DNA from 3 places in the Protofrankia sp. CiP1_Cm_nod3 genome. Region 1 is predicted to be linked to each of the others. Evidence: riboswitches for the same ligand, from Rfam matches in the RefSeq annotation. Region 1 holds a riboswitch; each other region holds the start of a gene.
What was found. A riboswitch is a leader RNA that binds a small molecule or an ion and turns the genes downstream of it on or off. The one in region 1 is predicted to bind cyclic di-AMP.

Region 1 (6,198 bases):
CCAGCGCCTCGGCCACCAGGGCCTCGAAGCGCTGCCTGGACACCTCGACCACGTCGGTGAACCTACCTTCAGACGCCGTCCCGGCGCGGCGCCGCCATACCGCCGGGCACCGGCACGGGGAATGAACAGGCCTGGATGGACGTCGGCCGCCGGAGAAGATCGGCGTAATTTTGTCGTTGTGTACGCTTTTACGGCCAAAAAGCGTACACAACGACAAACTCTTCTGGATCATGGCCTGTGCGGGTGGTCGTGGATGGGCTCCGCGCTACCTGACCGGCGCTCCAGGGGGACGTCCAGGAGGACGTCCGGCGGACGCCCGGGGAACATTGTCCGGCGTCCACTGCTTCTCATGATGTAATTATGTAAGCGGGACAGGAGGCCGGGATGCAGGATCCGCTCGATGCCTACTCACAGGTCGTCACCCGAGTCGCCGCCACCGTCTCCCCCGCTGTCGCGAGCCTGCGGGTACGGACGCCGCGTGGCGAGGGAGCCGGATCCGCCGTGGTCTTCACCGATGACGGCTTCCTGCTCACCTCCGCCCACGTCGTCGACAGCGGACCGAGGCGCGCGGGACGGCAGACCGGCGGCGGCGCGGCGGGCATGGCCGAGTTCGCCGACGGCACCCACAGCGAAGTGGACGTGATCGGCGCCGATCCGCTCTCCGACCTCGCGGTGCTGCGGGCCCGTAGCGGCACGCCGGCCCCGGCGGCGCTCGGCGACGCCGACACGCTCTCCGTCGGTCAGCTCGTCGTCGCGGTGGGCAGCCCGCTGGGCCTGACCGGCAGCGTCACCGCGGGGGTCGTCAGCGCACTCGGCCGCTCCCTGCCCACCCGGGCCGGCGCCACCGTCCGCGTCATCGACGAAGTGATCCAGACGGACGCCGCGCTCAACCCGGGCAATTCCGGCGGCGCGCTGGTCACCGCCGACTGCCACGTCGTCGGGGTGAACACCGCCGTCGCCGGGATCGGGCTCGGGCTCGCCGTCCCGGTCAACGCCACCACCCGCCGCATCCTCGCCGCGCTCATGCGCGACGGCCGGGTACGGCGCGCCTACCTGGGGGTCGCCAGCACCCGGGCACCGCTGCCGCCACACCTGGCCGAGCGGTCCGGCCGGCGGCACGGGGTGCGGCTGGCCGAGGTCGTCGCGGGCAGCCCGGCCGGTCGCGCCGGCCTGTTCGCCGACGACCTGGTGCTCTCCGTCGCCGGGCAGCCGGTCGCCACCCCGGGGGATCTGCAACGGCTGATGACGGAGGACACCATCGGCCGCCCGCTCGAACTGACGGTGTGGCGGCGCGGCGCGCTCGTCGACGTCATCGTCGTCCCGCAGGAACTGGCACTCACCTGAGAAGATCGGCACGAGTTTGTCGCGGTGTACGCCGATATGGCAAAAATGCGCCTATACAGCCAGAATGTACTGATGCTGCCAGCATGCGCCAATACAGCCAGAATGCGCTGATACGGCCAGAAAACATGAACATACACGACAACAGACTCACGCCGGTCGCGGCCTGGTGGGCGAACGTCCGCGGGCGGCCGCCGGCCACCGGCCCGCCCAGGCGGGGACGGTGGCCGCCCGCGGACGGTGGCGCCCCGGGTGCCCGAGGGAGGGGGAGGCACCCAGGGCCGTCAGTGGCACCCAGCCGTCAGCCGCACGGGAACAGCTGGGCGTAGGTGCGGGCGCCGACTGTTCCGTCGGCCGCGAGGCCGTGCCGCCGCTGGTATTCCTTGACCACCCTGGTGGTCTGCGGGCCGAATATCCCGTCGACGGTGAGAGGATATCCGATACCGGTCAGCCGCCGCTGTACCGCGGCCACCTCGGTACGCATTTTGCTGCCGTTTCTCACGGTTGCCGTGGACGCTGGCAGCGAACAGTTCCGGGTGATGTAGCTGATCCCGCTGACGGGCGGGACAGGGGCGCTCGACCGCGTTGTCGACATGCTCGCCGGGCTGGCTTTCGCCGCTGCCGCGGCGGCGTTCCCCCGCGCCAGATGACGGCGGTAGGAACCGTTGGTGTAGGCGCTCCAGGCACGCACGCCCTGACTGTCGCACACCTTCTTCGCCGCCCACGCGTTGGTGGCCGGGTCGTACAGGTTCCGGCCCGCCAGCCAGCCCGTGTGGACCCGCGCGTTGATCTGCCAGAGCCCGCGGGAGTCCTCACCGTGCGCGTTACGCGCCCTGGCGTTGCCACCGGACTCCGCGAGCGCCACCGCCACCCAGGTGCCCAGCGGCACCCCTCGGCAGCTGGGCAGCCCCGCGTTCGCGGCGACACGGGCGATGGCCGTGTCGGCGACGACGGCGGGCCCGGACGGCCCGGCCGCGCTGGCCGGGGCCGCGGTCAGCATCATTCCGGCCGTCGTCCCGATGAGCCCGACGGTGCCCACCAATGCCGCGCCGTTGCACCGGCCGGGTTTTCTGTGTCTTCCCCTGGACATGATCAGTTTCTCATCCAAAAGTATCGTCGAAATGGCTCGTCAAATTCACTGGCGGCGCCAGGACAGCATTTCCTTCGAGCAGCCGACGGTTTGCTCTTCCCAGCGCGCCTGATCGACTGGAACACGTCGGGCAGACCGGGGCGCAGGCCGTCGACCGCATTCGTCCAGAAAATTTCCCGGTCATTTCCGGAGCGCTCCGGGAGAAGCACCGTGCGCTCCGGCCGGAATTTTCTGGATATCCGGCGCGGGACCCGCGCCGGACCTGCCCGGGGCTCCAGGAACAGTTACCCGGCAGTGGCCGGGAGAAATTTTCGCGGCGGCCGCCGGCTGTTGCCCGCGCTGTCCGCCCGGGGCACCCGAACACCCCGTGGCCGCCAGCCCGGCCCGGGCGGGCGGGTCACCTGATACGGCCGACCAGATGGCTGCCGGTGTAGACCTTCTGGAGCCGGACCACGGCCCCGGTGTGCGGGGCGGCCCACATCATCCCGTTCCCGGCGTAGATCCCTACGTGGTGGATGCCGCCCGGCCGGCCGAAGAAAATGAGGTCACCGGGCTGCCGGGCATTCTTCGATATCTTCTGGGAGGCGTTGTACTGCGCGTTGGCCGTCCGCGGGACGCTGCGGCCGAGCTGCTTGTAGATGTACTGGACGAGGCCGGAGCAGTCGAACGCCCGGGGCCCCTCGGCACCCCACACGTACGGCTTTCCGGCCTGCTTCGACGCCAGATAGACGAGTTTCGCCCCGAAACCACTGGTGGACGTCGAGAAACTCACCGGCTGCGCCGACAGCGTGCGCACGCCCGCGGCGGCGGCCGGCGACGAGGCCGCCGACCAGACGGCCGGGGTGATCGTGAAGGTAGCGGGCCGGGCAGCGGTCGTGCCGGCCGCGGTGGTCGTGCCGGCCGTGGCGGCGTCGGTCCACCCCGTCCCGCCCGTGCCCGCGCCACGGTCGTTCGCCAGGGCCGGTGCGGCCAGCCCGGAGAGGGCGACGGTACCGGTGGCCGCGGCGGCAACCGCGGTACGTGCCGATATCCGGCCGAGGGCGGAGCGGGTCGTGGGCGCGCGATGACGACCGCGCCTGGAACTGGGACTGGGATGACCTACGGCAGCCGGACCTGAATTCACCTGGTGTGCAGGCAACGATGATCCTTCCCATACGCCTGCGAGGTTAGCTGTCGGGTTCGGGCCGGGAAGCCCGGTCGACGCGCGGATACCTGCGCGGCCGACTTCACCCCAAGGACGGCCACCGTGGTGGCGACGTCCGGCGGAAAGGTGGGTCCCCCGCTTCTGTCCTGGCGATCGCTAGTCGGAAGACACCGGACCGTGGACAGAACTCGGCGTGCGGTCCGGTGCCGTTGAGAGCCCGGCCAACGTAGCGAACTACTTTTGGTAACCGCAAGCGGCGGTTTTCTCGGCATGTCGGCGCACAACACTCACCGTACGCATCATTTACGCGGGCCGTCCCAGGATGGCTGCCGGGACGGTACGAGCTGGCCGCAGCGTGATGGCGCTACACACCGCTCCCATGGTTAACCAGCGCGTATCGTGAAACGGCCGATGCGGACCGGCAACAACATTTTTTCCACCGTTGTGTTTCGCTGTCGGGCACAGCATTTGCACTGTCGGGCACAGCATTTGCACTGCCCGAAACAGCGTTTGCGCTGTCGGGCGCAGTGGATCGCCCGGGTGGGCCCACGGACCGCCGAAGCAACGCCACGAACCCGGACGTGCGCACGCCGCGGCCGGCGGCATGGCCAGCGCGGACGGCGCAGCGTCCGGGCATCAGTGACGCCCGGGCACCAGCGGGGCCGCCGGTCCGCCCCGGGCCAGGCAGGGCCCCGGGCGGAGCGGCGTCGGTCAGGACTCGACCCAGCCGCGCGCCTGCGCGAGGGTGGTCAGTCGCTGCCGTATCTGGCTTATCTGGCCGCCGGTCAGGGTCGGCACCGATTCGATGAGCGTCTCGGTCAGCAGATGCCGGAACTCCCCGACGGTGAGGACGTCGCACATGTCGTCGTCGTCGGCGCTCGAACGCCCGTTGACCACACCTGGGGAGACCACCGGATACACGGGCGCCGGACGGGCCGGAGCCCGGCGGATCAGACGGACGACCGAGGCCTTCGGGCCCCTGTCACTCTCCTCCGCCTCGAACTCCACCAGCGTTCCGGGCTGGAACAGGTGCTTCTCGTCCTGAAGATCGTTTGCGTGCATGAAAACGTCGTCGCCACCGGCATCGGGCGCTATGAAACCGTAGCCGCGAACCCCGTCGAAACGCAGAATTCTACCAGTACCCACCACATCTGCCCCTGTACAACCTCTGTGCCAACCAGCCCTGTACCAAGTGAACTGCACACCAGACGAACCTGTGTACAACCAAGCCCCAGGACCGCTCGCGCGACCGCAGGACCTGCTCACCGTCTCAGGTACGCCTACCCAGGTCAAGCCCGACACCCGGAGCGCGGAACGACCGACAGCGGCCGATGGGGAACGAGCGCGGATACACCGGGGCGGAACGGCCGACCAGCTGACCAGCTGACCGGCCGGCCGGCCCCCGGAAGCGCCCCGGGGGCCAGCCGGCCGTCGACGTCATGGTCACAAGCCGCGGATCCGTGTCCTTACGGTCTACGCCGGGTCACCGGCGGCGTGGACGGCGGCCAGGCTCTGCCTGGCGGCGTCGACCACCGCCCGCGGGGTGAAACCGAATCTGGTCTGCAGGTCCCGCAGCGGGGCGGACGCGCCGAAGGTCCGCATCCCGATGATCACCCCGTCCGGGCCGGCGTACCGTTCCCAGCCGAGCGTGGCGGCCTGCTCGACCACGACCCGCGCGCGGACCGCCGGCGGCAGCACCTGCTCGCGGTACCGCGCGGGCTGCCGCTCGAACAGCTCCCAGGACGGCAGGCTGACCACCCGGGCGCGCACCCCCTGCGCGGCCAGCTCCTCATGGGCGGCCAGGGCCAGGTGCACCTCGCTGCCGGTACCGATCAGGATCACCTCGGGGTCGCCGTCGGCGGGGTCGGCCAGCACGTAGCCGCCGCGGGCGAGCCCGGCGGCGTCGGCGTAGCGGGCCCGGTCCAGCGTCGGCAGCGCCTGCCGGCTCAGGACGAGCGCGGCCGGCTCCTGCTCCAGGCCCATCACCACCCGCCACGCCTGCGCGACCTCGCCCGCGTCACAGGGGCGGATCACCAGCAGGCCGGGGACGGCCCGCAGCGAGGCGAGCTGCTCGACCGGCTGGTGCGTCGGCCCGTCCTCCCCGACCCCGATGGAGTCATGGGTGAACACGTGGATGACCGGCAGCTCCATCAGCGCGGACAGCCGCAGGGCGCCGCGGGCGAAGTCGGAGAAGATCAGAAAGGTCGACCACAGCGGCCGCAGCCCGGACAGGGACAGCCCGTTGGCCACCGCGGCCGACGCGTGCTCGCGGACGCCGAAGTGCAGGTTGCGCCCACCCGGGCTGGCGGCCTGGAAGTCCCCGGCGCCGTCGACGGTCAGCCGGGTCTTCGTCGACGGGGCGAGATCGGCGGAGCCGCCGACCAGCCAGGGCACCCGGGCAGCGACGGCGTTGAGGACCTTCCCGGAGGAGTCCCGGGTGGCCAGGCCCTTGCCGTCGGCGGGGAAGACGGGGATGTCGGCGTCCCAGCCGTCGGGCAGCTGCCCGCCCCACAGCAGGTCGAGCTGGCCGGCGAGATCGGGATGTGCCTCCCGGTAGCGGCCGAGCAGGGCCAGCCAGCTGTCCCGCTCGGCCCGGCCCCGCTTGCCGACACCGGCGGCGAAG
Region 2 (6,198 bases), on a different contig from region 1:
CAACGGCAAGACCACGACCACCCGGCTGCTGGCCCGCGCGCTGGGCACGCTCGGCCCGGTCCGCAGCAACAGCGGTGGCGCCAACATGGCGGCGGGCGTGCTGGCCGCCCTGTCCAAGCCGCCCTACGACGCGGCCGCCGCGCTCGAGGTGGACGAGATCTGGCTGCCCAAGGTGGCCAGGCAGATCCAGCCCCGCGCGGTCATCCTGCTCAACATCAGCCGTGACCAGCTCGACCGGTCGAACGAGACCCGGCGGATCGCGAGCCTCTGGCGTGATCTCGGCGCCGAGCTGCCCGGCGCGACCGCGATCGCCAACGCCGACGACCCGCTGGTGGCCTGGGCCGCCGCCGGCTGGTCGAACCAGGTCTGGGTGTCGGCGGGCCAGAACTGGACGGCGGACGCGATGGTGTGCCCGCAGTGCGCCAGCCTGCTGCACCGCAACGCCACGGGCTGGTGGTGCGGCTGCGGGCTGGCCCGGCCTGAGCCCCTTGTCTCGGTCACCGGGCCGCACGAGCTGCTCTGGTTCGGCCGTCACCTCACGGCGTCGATCGACCTGCCCGGCCGGGTGAACCTCGGCAATGCGGCGATGGCCGCCGCGGCGGCGAAGCTCTTCGGGGTCGAGGTCGAGCAGGCGCTGGCCGCGATGACCGGCCTTGAGGACGTCCAGGGCCGCTACCAGGAGGTCGAGCTCGGCGACTCCGGTACCCGCGGGCGGCTGCTGCTGGCGAAGAACCCGGCCGGCTGGGTGGAGATGATGGAGCTGCTCAACAGCACGCCCACCCGGCCGGTGATCGTTGACTTCAACGCGCAGACCGCTGACGGGCGTGACCCGTCGTGGATCTGGGATGTCCCGTTCGAGCGGCTGCGGGGCCGGCGGGTGCTGGTCACCGGTGGGCGCAAGGAGGACATGAGCGTCCGGCTGGCATACGCGGAGATCCCGCACACGGTCCATCCCGATGCCGAGAGCGCGGCGGCGGTTCTGGACGAGAAGATCGTCGATGTGGTCGCGAACTACACCGCCTTCCGCGACATCCTGGGGCGGGTCGCCCCGGTGAGGACGAACAGTTGACCAAAAAGGTGACCAAAAAGGTGACCATCCACGGTGACATGACCGGGGCCGCGGCATGAGCCGGGAGTCGGCGACCCGGATCGCCCTGATCTACCCGGAGCTGCTCGGGACGTACGGCGACGGCGGCAACGCGACCGTGCTGGCGCAGCGGCTGCGCTGGCGTGGCCTGCCGGCCGAGGTGATCGGCGTCCCGGCCGGGGAGCCGGTGCCGGCCGGCTGCGACATCTATCTGCTCGGCGGCGGTGAGGACGAGCCGCAGGTGCTGGCCGCCGAGGGGCTGCGCCGCAACAGCGCGATCGCGCACGCGGTGGCCCAGGGCGCGGCCGTGCTCGCGGTGTGCGCCGGATACCAGGTGATCGGTGCGTCCTTCCCCGCCGGTGAGGGCCGTATCCACGACGGCCTGGGCCTGGTGGACGTGGAGACGCGACGCTCGTTCGAGCAGCCGGTGCCGCCACGCGCGGTCGGTGACATCGTCGTCGAGCCCGTCCCCGAGCTCGAGCTGCCGTTGCTGCTCGGCTACGAGAACCACGGGGGACGTACCCGGGCACTGCCCAACGGGCACGGCCGGCCGCTCGGGATCGTGCGCAAGGGGGTCGGTAACGGTACCCCGGACCACACCGACGGTGTCGTGGACGGCCGTGTGATCGGTACCTACCTGCACGGTCCGGTCCTCGCGCAGAACCCGGCCCTGGCCGACCTGCTGTTGTCCTGGGTGCATGGCTGGCTGCCGGAACTGGCCGGCCCGCCGGAGACGGAGGTGCTGCGCCAGGCACGCCTGCACGCCCTGGACGTCCATGCCTGACCCGGGGCCGGGCGGCCGCGGGGAACCTTCGGTGGGCGCGGGAAGCAGCCGGGGGGCCTGCGCCCGGACGCGGGGGGAGCGGCCTGTCGCCCGGTGCCCGGCCGTCGGCCGTCAGTCCGTCCTGACGGCCGGCGGGGTGGCGGGTGCGGGACACGGCTCGTCGTGCTGCGGCGGCAGATGGGCGCGGTCGTGTTCGGCGATCGCCACGTTCAGCCGGCTCAGCAGCGCGCCGAAGACACCGAGTTCCTCCTGGTCCCAGGTGCGTACCAGGGTATTGATTTTTTCTACCCGTGCGGAGCGGGTGGCGAGGTAGCGTTGCTGGCCGCGGGTGCTGAGTCTCACCAGCGTCGCCCGCCGGTCGCTGGGATCGGTGGCGCGTTCCACCAGCCCGGCCGTGACAAGCGCGGCGATCTGGCGGCTCACCGTGGAGATGTCCAGGGCGAACACCGTGCCCAGGGTGGTCAGCCGTACGGCGCCGTGTTCGTGGATGTGGCTGAGCAGCAGGTAGGCGGAGCGGTCCAGAACCGTCCCGGACTCGCCGGCGATGGCCATCCGGAAGCGTTCGGCGCGCCGGCCGAACACCGACAGCTCGTGTTCAATCTTGATCAGTCGATGGTCGAGTTCCTGACCACTGTCCACTTCGGCCTCACCCCTGTTCCGGCAGCCGTATGCCCCGCAATCCGATGTTGTCGAGATTCTGGTGGATACACCACGTCAACGAACGAGCCGTGCCGTGGTTGCCGTACCGGACATGCCTGTTTGACTACTTTTAGTAGTCAATCGGTATCGCAAGCTGACTGGGTGTGAGACAGCGCACTCCGGGTGGCCCCGACTTGCCCGCGACGCGAGGCGAATCTGCCGAATCGACGGCTCCTGGTGTGGTTCGGTTGTCTCGTGGTGTCGAATCCGCTGAAAGCCGGGAAACAGCTATGGGCCAAGAACCGCAAGCGGGTGCTGATCATCGGTGCCGTGCTCGTGGTCGCCTGGATCTACGTGTCTCGCTCGGGTAGCCCGGATACCGAGCGGGCGAAGATACCGGCGGGGTACGCCTCCGCCGAACGCGAGCTCGCCGTTCATGCCGACGCCGACCCCGGCAAGCCCCTGCCGCTGGTCCTCGTCCTGCATGACAACAACAGCGACGCGGCTGCGATCGAAAAGATCACCGAAGCCTCGACGCTTGCCGACCGGCAGCACTTCGCCGTGGTCTACCCGGAAGCCGTGGACGGCGAATGGAGGTTGGACGACCCCCGGGGCGCGGACGTGCAGTACCTGCGTGACGTCGTGCGCTACGTGTCGGAGAAGCGGTCGAAGATCGACCAGTCCAAGATCTACATCTGGGGTCTTGGCGAAGGTGGGCGGGCCGCCCTCACGATTGCCTGCGGGGCGCCTGACAACAACCTGAAGTTCGCCGCCGTCGCGGTGGTGGGGCCGGTCGGGCAGGTCCCGAACTGCCCGTCGGGAACCCATGTCCAGCATGTCGACGGGACGTGGGACAAGCAGGTCACGCGCAGCCTGTGGGACTTCTCCAGGAAGCCCAAGGCGTAGGAGCGGGCATCCGGGGTTGGGAGGCCCGCGGAGAAGGCGTCTGATGAGGTTCCAGCCTCGGCCGCGCATCCGGTCGGTGGGAGAGGGCGGCTCCCGCCGACCGGCCGGACTGTGGGGGGGGTCCAGTACGACCGGCCGACGGAAGCCTCTTGTTCCGCCGGGCTTTCCGAGCTGGGGGGGTTGGCTCGGTCCAACCAGCGGAAGTCATCATCGCGGGATGCCGCGGAGCGCCGCCAGGCCGGTGTCGACGTCGACAAGATCGACCTGGCGGCAAGGTTCACGCACAATCGGAGGGGGAGGCCGCGCGGGAACCCGCCTGTGAATTGTTTCTACAGTATATTGGTTGCCACTACGCGAAGCCGCGTACTGACAGCCGGATGTGGACGCGGGCTGACCGGTTCGCTCAGAAAACCCGGCCGACGGAATATGACGTGGTATAGATGGCCCTCAGCGAGACGACATCACCTGACTTGGGTGCCACCCACATCTTACCATCGCCCGCATAAATACCGACGTGGTAGATGTTACCTGGTGCGCCGTAGAAAATCAGGTCACCTGGCTGCTTGTTGTACTGCGATATCCTGGTGGTCGCCTCGTACTGTCCCTCGGCGGTGCGGGGGATGTTGCGTCCCAGCTGCTTGAAGACGTACTGGACCAGTCCTGAGCAGTCGAACGTGTAGGGGCCCTCAGCGCCATAGACGTAGGGCTTCCCGGCCTGCTGGGCCGCGAGATACACCGCCCGTTCACCCAGCGAGCTGGCGGCCGCGAGCGCGCCCGAGATGGCGTTGCTCATGGTCGGGGCATCGAGGCCAGTGATCTGGGGAGAGCGCTGCACGGGCGGGGTGTTGGGAATCACGGTCAACGTGCCGACGTTCGTCGACCGTGTCGAGCGCAGGGCGTCGGTCCCGTCGAAAATCGCAGTGATCTGCGTGGTGGTGAGAACCTTCGCGGTGTAGCTGGTGAAGCCCTGCTCGTTGGTGTAGAGGTGCTTGAAGGTGGCCCATCCCTCCGGCAGCTTCACCTGGACCTTGACAAGCTGATTGACCAGCGGTGCGTGGGTGACCGCGTCCTCGAGGGAGAACCCCATCTCCACCGGCTGGTCGGCCTTCACGGAGACGTCCGGATTCGTGACTTTGAGCACGACGCCGTTCTTGGGATGCAGGTCGGTCTGGTTGAGTACCTGGCTGGTGACCGATCCGGAACCACCCGTGGACAGCGGATTGATGGTCGAGGTGCGCAGGTTGGCCAGTGACGCCTGGCTGCCGAACTGTGATCCAAGCGTTATCGGCGAGGTGACGGAGGCATCGTCGGAGTTCGAGTCGGCCGTGGCGCATCCGGCCAGGGCGACACCGGACACCGCGACGGTACCGGTGGTCACCACGGCGACAGCGGCCCGGGCTCGCGAGCGGCCCGTTCCGGGCTGCGGCGCGGGCGCGCGATGCCGGCCGCGTGCCGGACGGTCGACGTGCCGGTCGATCGGGTGCTGGCGGGACGACGGCGCAGCCGCCTGCGACGAACGCGATCGTACTGCTGGATCAGGCTGCACATCATGCGCAGACAAGGTTGTGATCCTTCCCGTTCGCCTGCGAGGTGAGCTGTCGGGTTCGGGCTGGGCTGCCCGGTGGGTCGCGCGACCATCGCGCTGCACACTTCACCCCGAGGGCGACACCGCGGTTCGATGCCGTCCGGTGGAGGATGGGTCCCCCGCTCCTGCCCTGGTGACGACTCGGAGGGAACACCGGGACCGTGGGCAGGATTCGGCAGTTCGGCCCGGTGCGTCGTGACGTCGGCGCGAGACTAGTTCATACGGATGGCGCTAGTAAACACTAGTCCCTCACAACTACCCCAAGTAGTTGTATGAAGTGTCATAACCGGCTCTTCTACCCCATCCTCCTTCGCCGGCCGGGGCGGCGCCGGGTGCGACCGGCTGGCTTGTGGCCTTCGGTCGCCCGACTGACGTGCCGCTTTCCGTGACTTGCGGGATGCGGAGGATGACAATACGCCATAGCGGCGACAGACGGTCGACCAGGAGCCTTCGAGTACAGATAGTGAGCAATACTGCTACGTTAAGTAGCGATCAAGGCTGCCCATTGGCGGTACTCTGCTCTTTTTACGAAAATTGTCCGATTGGTTGATGCCGAGTTGTCGGCCTTCTGACGCGTGTCGGAATGTGACGTCGTACTCTGGCAGTGCCTCGTCCGGATCGGTCCTTCCAGGTCAGTCACGTGATCAGGGCAGCGTGACGGATGATCAGGAATCGTGCCGATGCTCCCCGGGGAGGCGCTCGCCATGACGCGGTCCGCGTCGGGGTCCGTGCCGGACGGGCGTGGTGTGCGCCAGCCGGACGCGCCCGCCTCCCGGCCGCGTCCTCGCCGGGTGGGCGTTGTTGTGATTGGCGCGGGTGTCGCGGGCCTGGTGGCCGCGGTCGTGCTGGCTCGTCGGGGTATCGACACGCTCGTGCTCGAGGCCGCCAGCCGGGCCAGGGTGGAAAGCCGTCCACGCGCCGGGCTGCTCGGGCCGGCGGCGGTGGACGCCCTGGAGCGCAACGGGCTCGCCGACGGCCTGCGAGCCGAAGGTGTGCCGCACCACGACTGTGAGTTCCGACATCGTCGCAGAGCGTTTGTCGTCGAGTATGCTCGCCATGCGGGCGGACGCCACCACGTTGTCTACCCGCAGCAGAAGCTTGTCGCCGACCTGGTTGCCGCCTACCTTGCCGCGGGTGGCGTCATCGAGTTCGGCGTCACTGACGTGATGTTGGGCGCGCTGGCCTCCGACCACCCCG
Region 3 (4,221 bases), on a different contig from region 1:
GGTGGCCTCGTACGGGGCGGCGGGCACCACCTGGACGACCGTTCCGGGCCCCCGCAGGACGAACGCCGCCCAGGTCCAGGCGTCCGCGGTGGCGGTGGCGCGCAGCCGCACGACGCCGCTGACGGTGCCGCGGTCGGCCGTCGGCCCCGCCGTCGACCGGGCGGCGAGCGCGAGCACGGCCGTCGACGACGCCAGTGCCGGGGCGACGACGGACCTGTCCGCGCCGGCCGCGCCGGCCGGGCCGGCCGGTGTGGTGAACCGTGTCAGGAGCAGCGCGACCGCCGCGAGAACGCCGAGGACGACCGCCGACACGGCGGCAGGCCACCTCCGGCGGGCACGGCCGTAGCCGCGATGTCGATCCATGGAACCTTCCGTCCGGTCGGCCCCCCGTGTGTCCCCCTTCGCCGGCCCATGGATCCGGGCCCGCCGGAGCGGCCATCGGGCGTCAAGGTCATTACCATGCCGCCGCCAGCCGTCCGACCGGTGCCCACAATAGCGAACAGCGGACAGAACGGGTCATCGGGCCCATTCGCCACCGTGCCGGCGAACGGCCCGACGGCCATGTCCGCTCCGGTGGGCGGACCGCCTGGACTGCCCCGGTCACGTCACGCGCCCAGCCGCGACGGGAGCGCACATCGGACAAGACGGGAGCACGCGTCGGGCACGGCGGGAGCAATACCGCGAGGCCCCGCGACGGGAACATGCGGTGGGGACACGCGGTGGGGAACATGTGCCCGGGCATGCCGCGGCACACCGCGGCGGGGCATGGCGGGACATAAGGCCCGCGGCCATGGAACAAACCGGCCGCTGCCGCGAGCCGGAGTGCCAAAGCGCTGGCAGAAGGCCTGGCAGAAGGCACAGCCCAGGCCGTACGGGCGGCTTCCGGCGCATTCAGGCGGAGCGCGGCCGGATGCTTCCCGGTAACATAACGAGCCATGGCACCGGAAATCGCGATCGACGGTACCCCGGTCGCCAGCACGCGTCCGCCGGGCACAGATCGGTGCGGGCCGCAGCAACGAGATCCACGCGATCGAGGATCCGCTGGATGCGCTCCCCCGCGATGAGCGACGCGCCCGAGCCGGTCATGGGCTGCCCCGGCTGCGAGCGGGACGATGTCACCGGGTAACCGAAAACGTCACCGGGTAACCGGAAACCGACGGACGACACCGCTCCCGACGAAGCCGGGAGTGAGGACGACGGCATAGTGCACCACACCCGACAGAACATCCGTACTCACCCGTTGCGGCCGTCCTACCGGACGGGGAGCGTTCGTCATACCCTTCGCGCAACTTCCCGGCACGGCACACGTCCGAATCGGTAAAATATCACCGAACCGGGCATGCCGCGCCCCGACTGTCCACAGGAGCCAGACCGATGCCCATTGCCACCCCAGATATCTACGCCCAGATGCTCGACCAGGCCAAGGCGGAGGCATTCGCCTACCCTGCGATCAACGTCACGTCGAGTGAAACCCTGAATGCCGCACTGAAGGGCTTCGCGGACGCCGGGAGCGACGGTATCGTACAGATTTCCACCGGAGGGGCCGAATTTCTCTCCGGTACCCGGGTGAAGAACATGGTGCTCGGCGCGCAGGCGCTGGCCGAGTTCGCCCACCATGTCGCCAAGGCGTACTCGGTCAACATCGCGCTGCACACCGACCACTGTCCTGCCGGCAAGCTCGACACCTACCTGCGCCCCCTGGTCGCGATCTCCAAGGAGCGGGTGCTCAGGGAGGGCCGCGAGCCGCTGTTCCAGTCCCACATGTGGGACGGCTCCGCGGTCGAGATCGAGGAGAACCTCAAAATCGCCGACGCGCTGCTGGCGGACACGGCCCAGGCGAAAATCGTCCTGGAGGTGGAGATCGGTGTCGTCGGCGGTGAGGAGGACGGCATCGTCGGCGCGATCGACGAGAAACTGTACAGCACGCCCGAGGACATGTGGCGGACCGTCGAGGTCCTCGGCGCCGGGGAACGGGGCCGCTACCTGGTCGCGGCAACCTTCGGAAACGTGCACGGGGTATACAAGCCGGGCAATGTGAAACTCCGTCCGAGTATCCTGCGGGATGGTCAGCAGTATGTCGCGCAGAAGCTCGGGCTGCCAGCCGGGGCCAGACCTCTCGACCTGGTCTTCCACGGCGGGAGCGGTTCCGACCTGTCCGAGATCCGCGAAGCGGTGGATTACGGCGTGATCAAGATGAATGTGGACACCGACACCCAGTACGCGTACACCCGGCCGGTCGTCGACCACGTCTTCCGGAACTACGACGGCGTTCTGAAGGTGGACGGCGAGGTCGGCGTGAAGAAGCACTACGACCCGCGCAGCTACGGCAAGGCGGCCGAAGTCGGCATGGCCGCCCGAGTCGTGAAGGCGTGCGAGGACCTGCGTTCCGCGGGACGCTCCCTCGCCAACTGACCCCGCTTGGGCGGGACGGCCCCACAACACGCTCGCCAGACCGGGCTTCGTCGTCCGGCTGGCGAGCGTTCGCGTGCGGGTGCCGACCCATCGGCCTCCCGGCGCCCGGGTGACCGGATGGCCGTCACCTTTCAACGGCCATCCGTATATGACGCAGGTTCCGGAAAGGTCGCATCATCGTCGGATCACGGCACTGTACGTATGGTCCTGCCGTTCGACGTGTCTTCGGCTGAATCAGCGGTGTTCCGCGCCGCGGGCGCCGGGCCGGCCGGGCCCGGCTTCCGGCCCATAGCACGCGGATCGCCGGCCCACGCACTGGCTCCTATCCGGATAATCCGGCCCCGATCGCCACCGGCACGGCGGGATACCGAGTTTTCCCGGCAATAAAAGTATGATGAAATCAATAAGCGCGCGTACCCGTGCGCTACCATCCGCTCCCGGGCCCCGACAAGAGCCGCCGGCCCGGTGTGCACATCCTCACGAAGCGTATTCCCCGCTTGTTCGGCGCCCAGCAATTGTTGTTATGGTCTGCGCCGTGCTCGCGACACAGCGAACACACGTCGGGCGGCACGCCGAATCCTGCCCTCGCCCGACGAAAACCCAAACTCGTGGCAGGAACGGGGGACCCACTTCTGGGCGCCGATACCGGGCGTCCTCGGGGTGAAGCCGCACATGCGGCCGGGCAGTCCCAGCCCGAACCCGACAGCTCACTTCGCAGGCGTGGGGAAGGGCATAAAACCAATATGTCCAGTGCACGTTCCCGAAATCGACAGCACGGAACCGGCCGAATCCGGCTGGGCGCGCGGGCGCTGGTAGTCGCTCCCGCGCTGGCCGCGGCGGTCGGCGGAAGCATCGTGATGTCACAGCCCGCCAGCGCCGCCACCACCTGGGCGCAGCTACGCCAGTGCGAGTCCGGGGGGGACTACACCGTCAATACCGGCAACGGTTATTACGGTGCCTACCAGTTCTCGCTGAGCACCTGGCAGAGCCTCGGCTACCCGGGGCTGCCCAGCGACGCCTTGCCAGCCACCCAGGACGAGGCCGCGCTGAGACTGGCCAACCGGTCCGGCTTCGGCCAGTGGCCGGTCTGCGGCCAGGGGATGGGCGCCGACCAGCTGGTGGCGAGCGCCAGCTCGTCCGGGGCCGGATCGCCCAGCACCGGCACCGGCACCGGCACCGGCTCGGCGGGCGCGGCCGGGTCGACCGGGGCCCAACGCTGGGTGGTGCGTCAGAGCGCGCAGAGTCTCGCGGACAACACGCTGTTCACCACCGGGCTGATCTATCAGGTGCGCTCGGACGTACGAGCCTGGCAGCGCCAGATGAACAGGCTCGGCTACCGGATCAGGATCGACGGCCGCTACGGCCCCCAGTCCGCCTTCGCCGCCACCCTCCTGCAGAACTCGCGGGGACTGCAGGTGGACGGTATCTGCGGCCCACGGACCTGGACGGCCACCTTCGACTGAACACGGCCAGCCAACCAACCGGCCAACCGGCCGAACAGCCGGCCGAACAGCCGGCAACTGGCCGAACGACCCAGCGGTCGAACGGCCTCTGGCGGACGGCACCGCCCACCGGCGGCACGCACAGTCCGCACACAGCCGGCCCACCCGTGGCTGGACATCCGACCGGACCGGGCTGGCGCGCCATGGACAGCGCAGCCACGATCCCCTTTCATGCCAGGCCTCCGGCCGCATCCAGGAGAACCCCGGATGCGGCCGGCCCGGATCCGGCCCGGCAGGGCCGGGGACCGCTCCGGACGGCTCCGCTTCCCGGAGTGCCCCAGAAGTGACAACAAGCACATTCACGATA

Region 2: it holds a riboswitch for cyclic di-AMP, as region 1 does, so the genes downstream of both, AC5LUJ_RS18655 (C40 family peptidase) here and AC5LUJ_RS00770 (C40 family peptidase) in region 1, are expected to answer to the same signal.
Region 3: it holds a riboswitch for cyclic di-AMP, as region 1 does, so the genes downstream of both, AC5LUJ_RS10355 (transglycosylase family protein) here and AC5LUJ_RS00770 (C40 family peptidase) in region 1, are expected to answer to the same signal.

The regions. Positions count from the first base shown of each region.
Region 1 covers NZ_CEVIVD010000001.1:187,818-194,015, reverse strand. The annotation lists gene AC5LUJ_RS00785 (metallopeptidase family protein) at 1-52, opposite strand, end outside; gene AC5LUJ_RS00780 (S1C family serine protease) at 385-1,344, shown strand; gene AC5LUJ_RS00775 (peptidoglycan-binding protein) at 1,643-2,431, opposite strand; gene AC5LUJ_RS00770 (C40 family peptidase) at 2,829-3,203, opposite strand; gene AC5LUJ_RS00765 (hypothetical protein) at 3,184-3,498, shown strand; cyclic di-AMP (ydaO/yuaA leader) riboswitch at 3,572-3,737, opposite strand; gene AC5LUJ_RS00760 (cold-shock protein) at 4,287-4,724, opposite strand; gene tkt (transketolase) at 5,049-6,198, opposite strand, start outside.
Region 2 covers NZ_CEVIVD010000118.1:764-6,961, reverse strand. The annotation lists gene AC5LUJ_RS18675 (MurT ligase domain-containing protein) at 1-1,069, shown strand, start outside; gene AC5LUJ_RS18670 (type 1 glutamine amidotransferase) at 1,125-1,871, shown strand; gene AC5LUJ_RS18665 (MarR family winged helix-turn-helix transcriptional regulator) at 1,983-2,510, opposite strand; gene AC5LUJ_RS18660 (CE1 family esterase) at 2,766-3,416, shown strand; gene AC5LUJ_RS18655 (C40 family peptidase) at 3,820-4,794, opposite strand; cyclic di-AMP (ydaO/yuaA leader) riboswitch at 4,983-5,158, opposite strand; partial or broken gene AC5LUJ_RS18650 (4-hydroxybenzoate 3-monooxygenase) at 5,682-6,198, shown strand, end outside.
Region 3 covers NZ_CEVIVD010000040.1:16,897-21,117, forward strand. The annotation lists partial or broken gene AC5LUJ_RS10345 (hypothetical protein) at 1-363, opposite strand, end outside; gene fbaA (class II fructose-bisphosphate aldolase) at 1,375-2,412, shown strand; cyclic di-AMP (ydaO/yuaA leader) riboswitch at 3,000-3,148, shown strand; gene AC5LUJ_RS10355 (transglycosylase family protein) at 3,156-3,875, shown strand.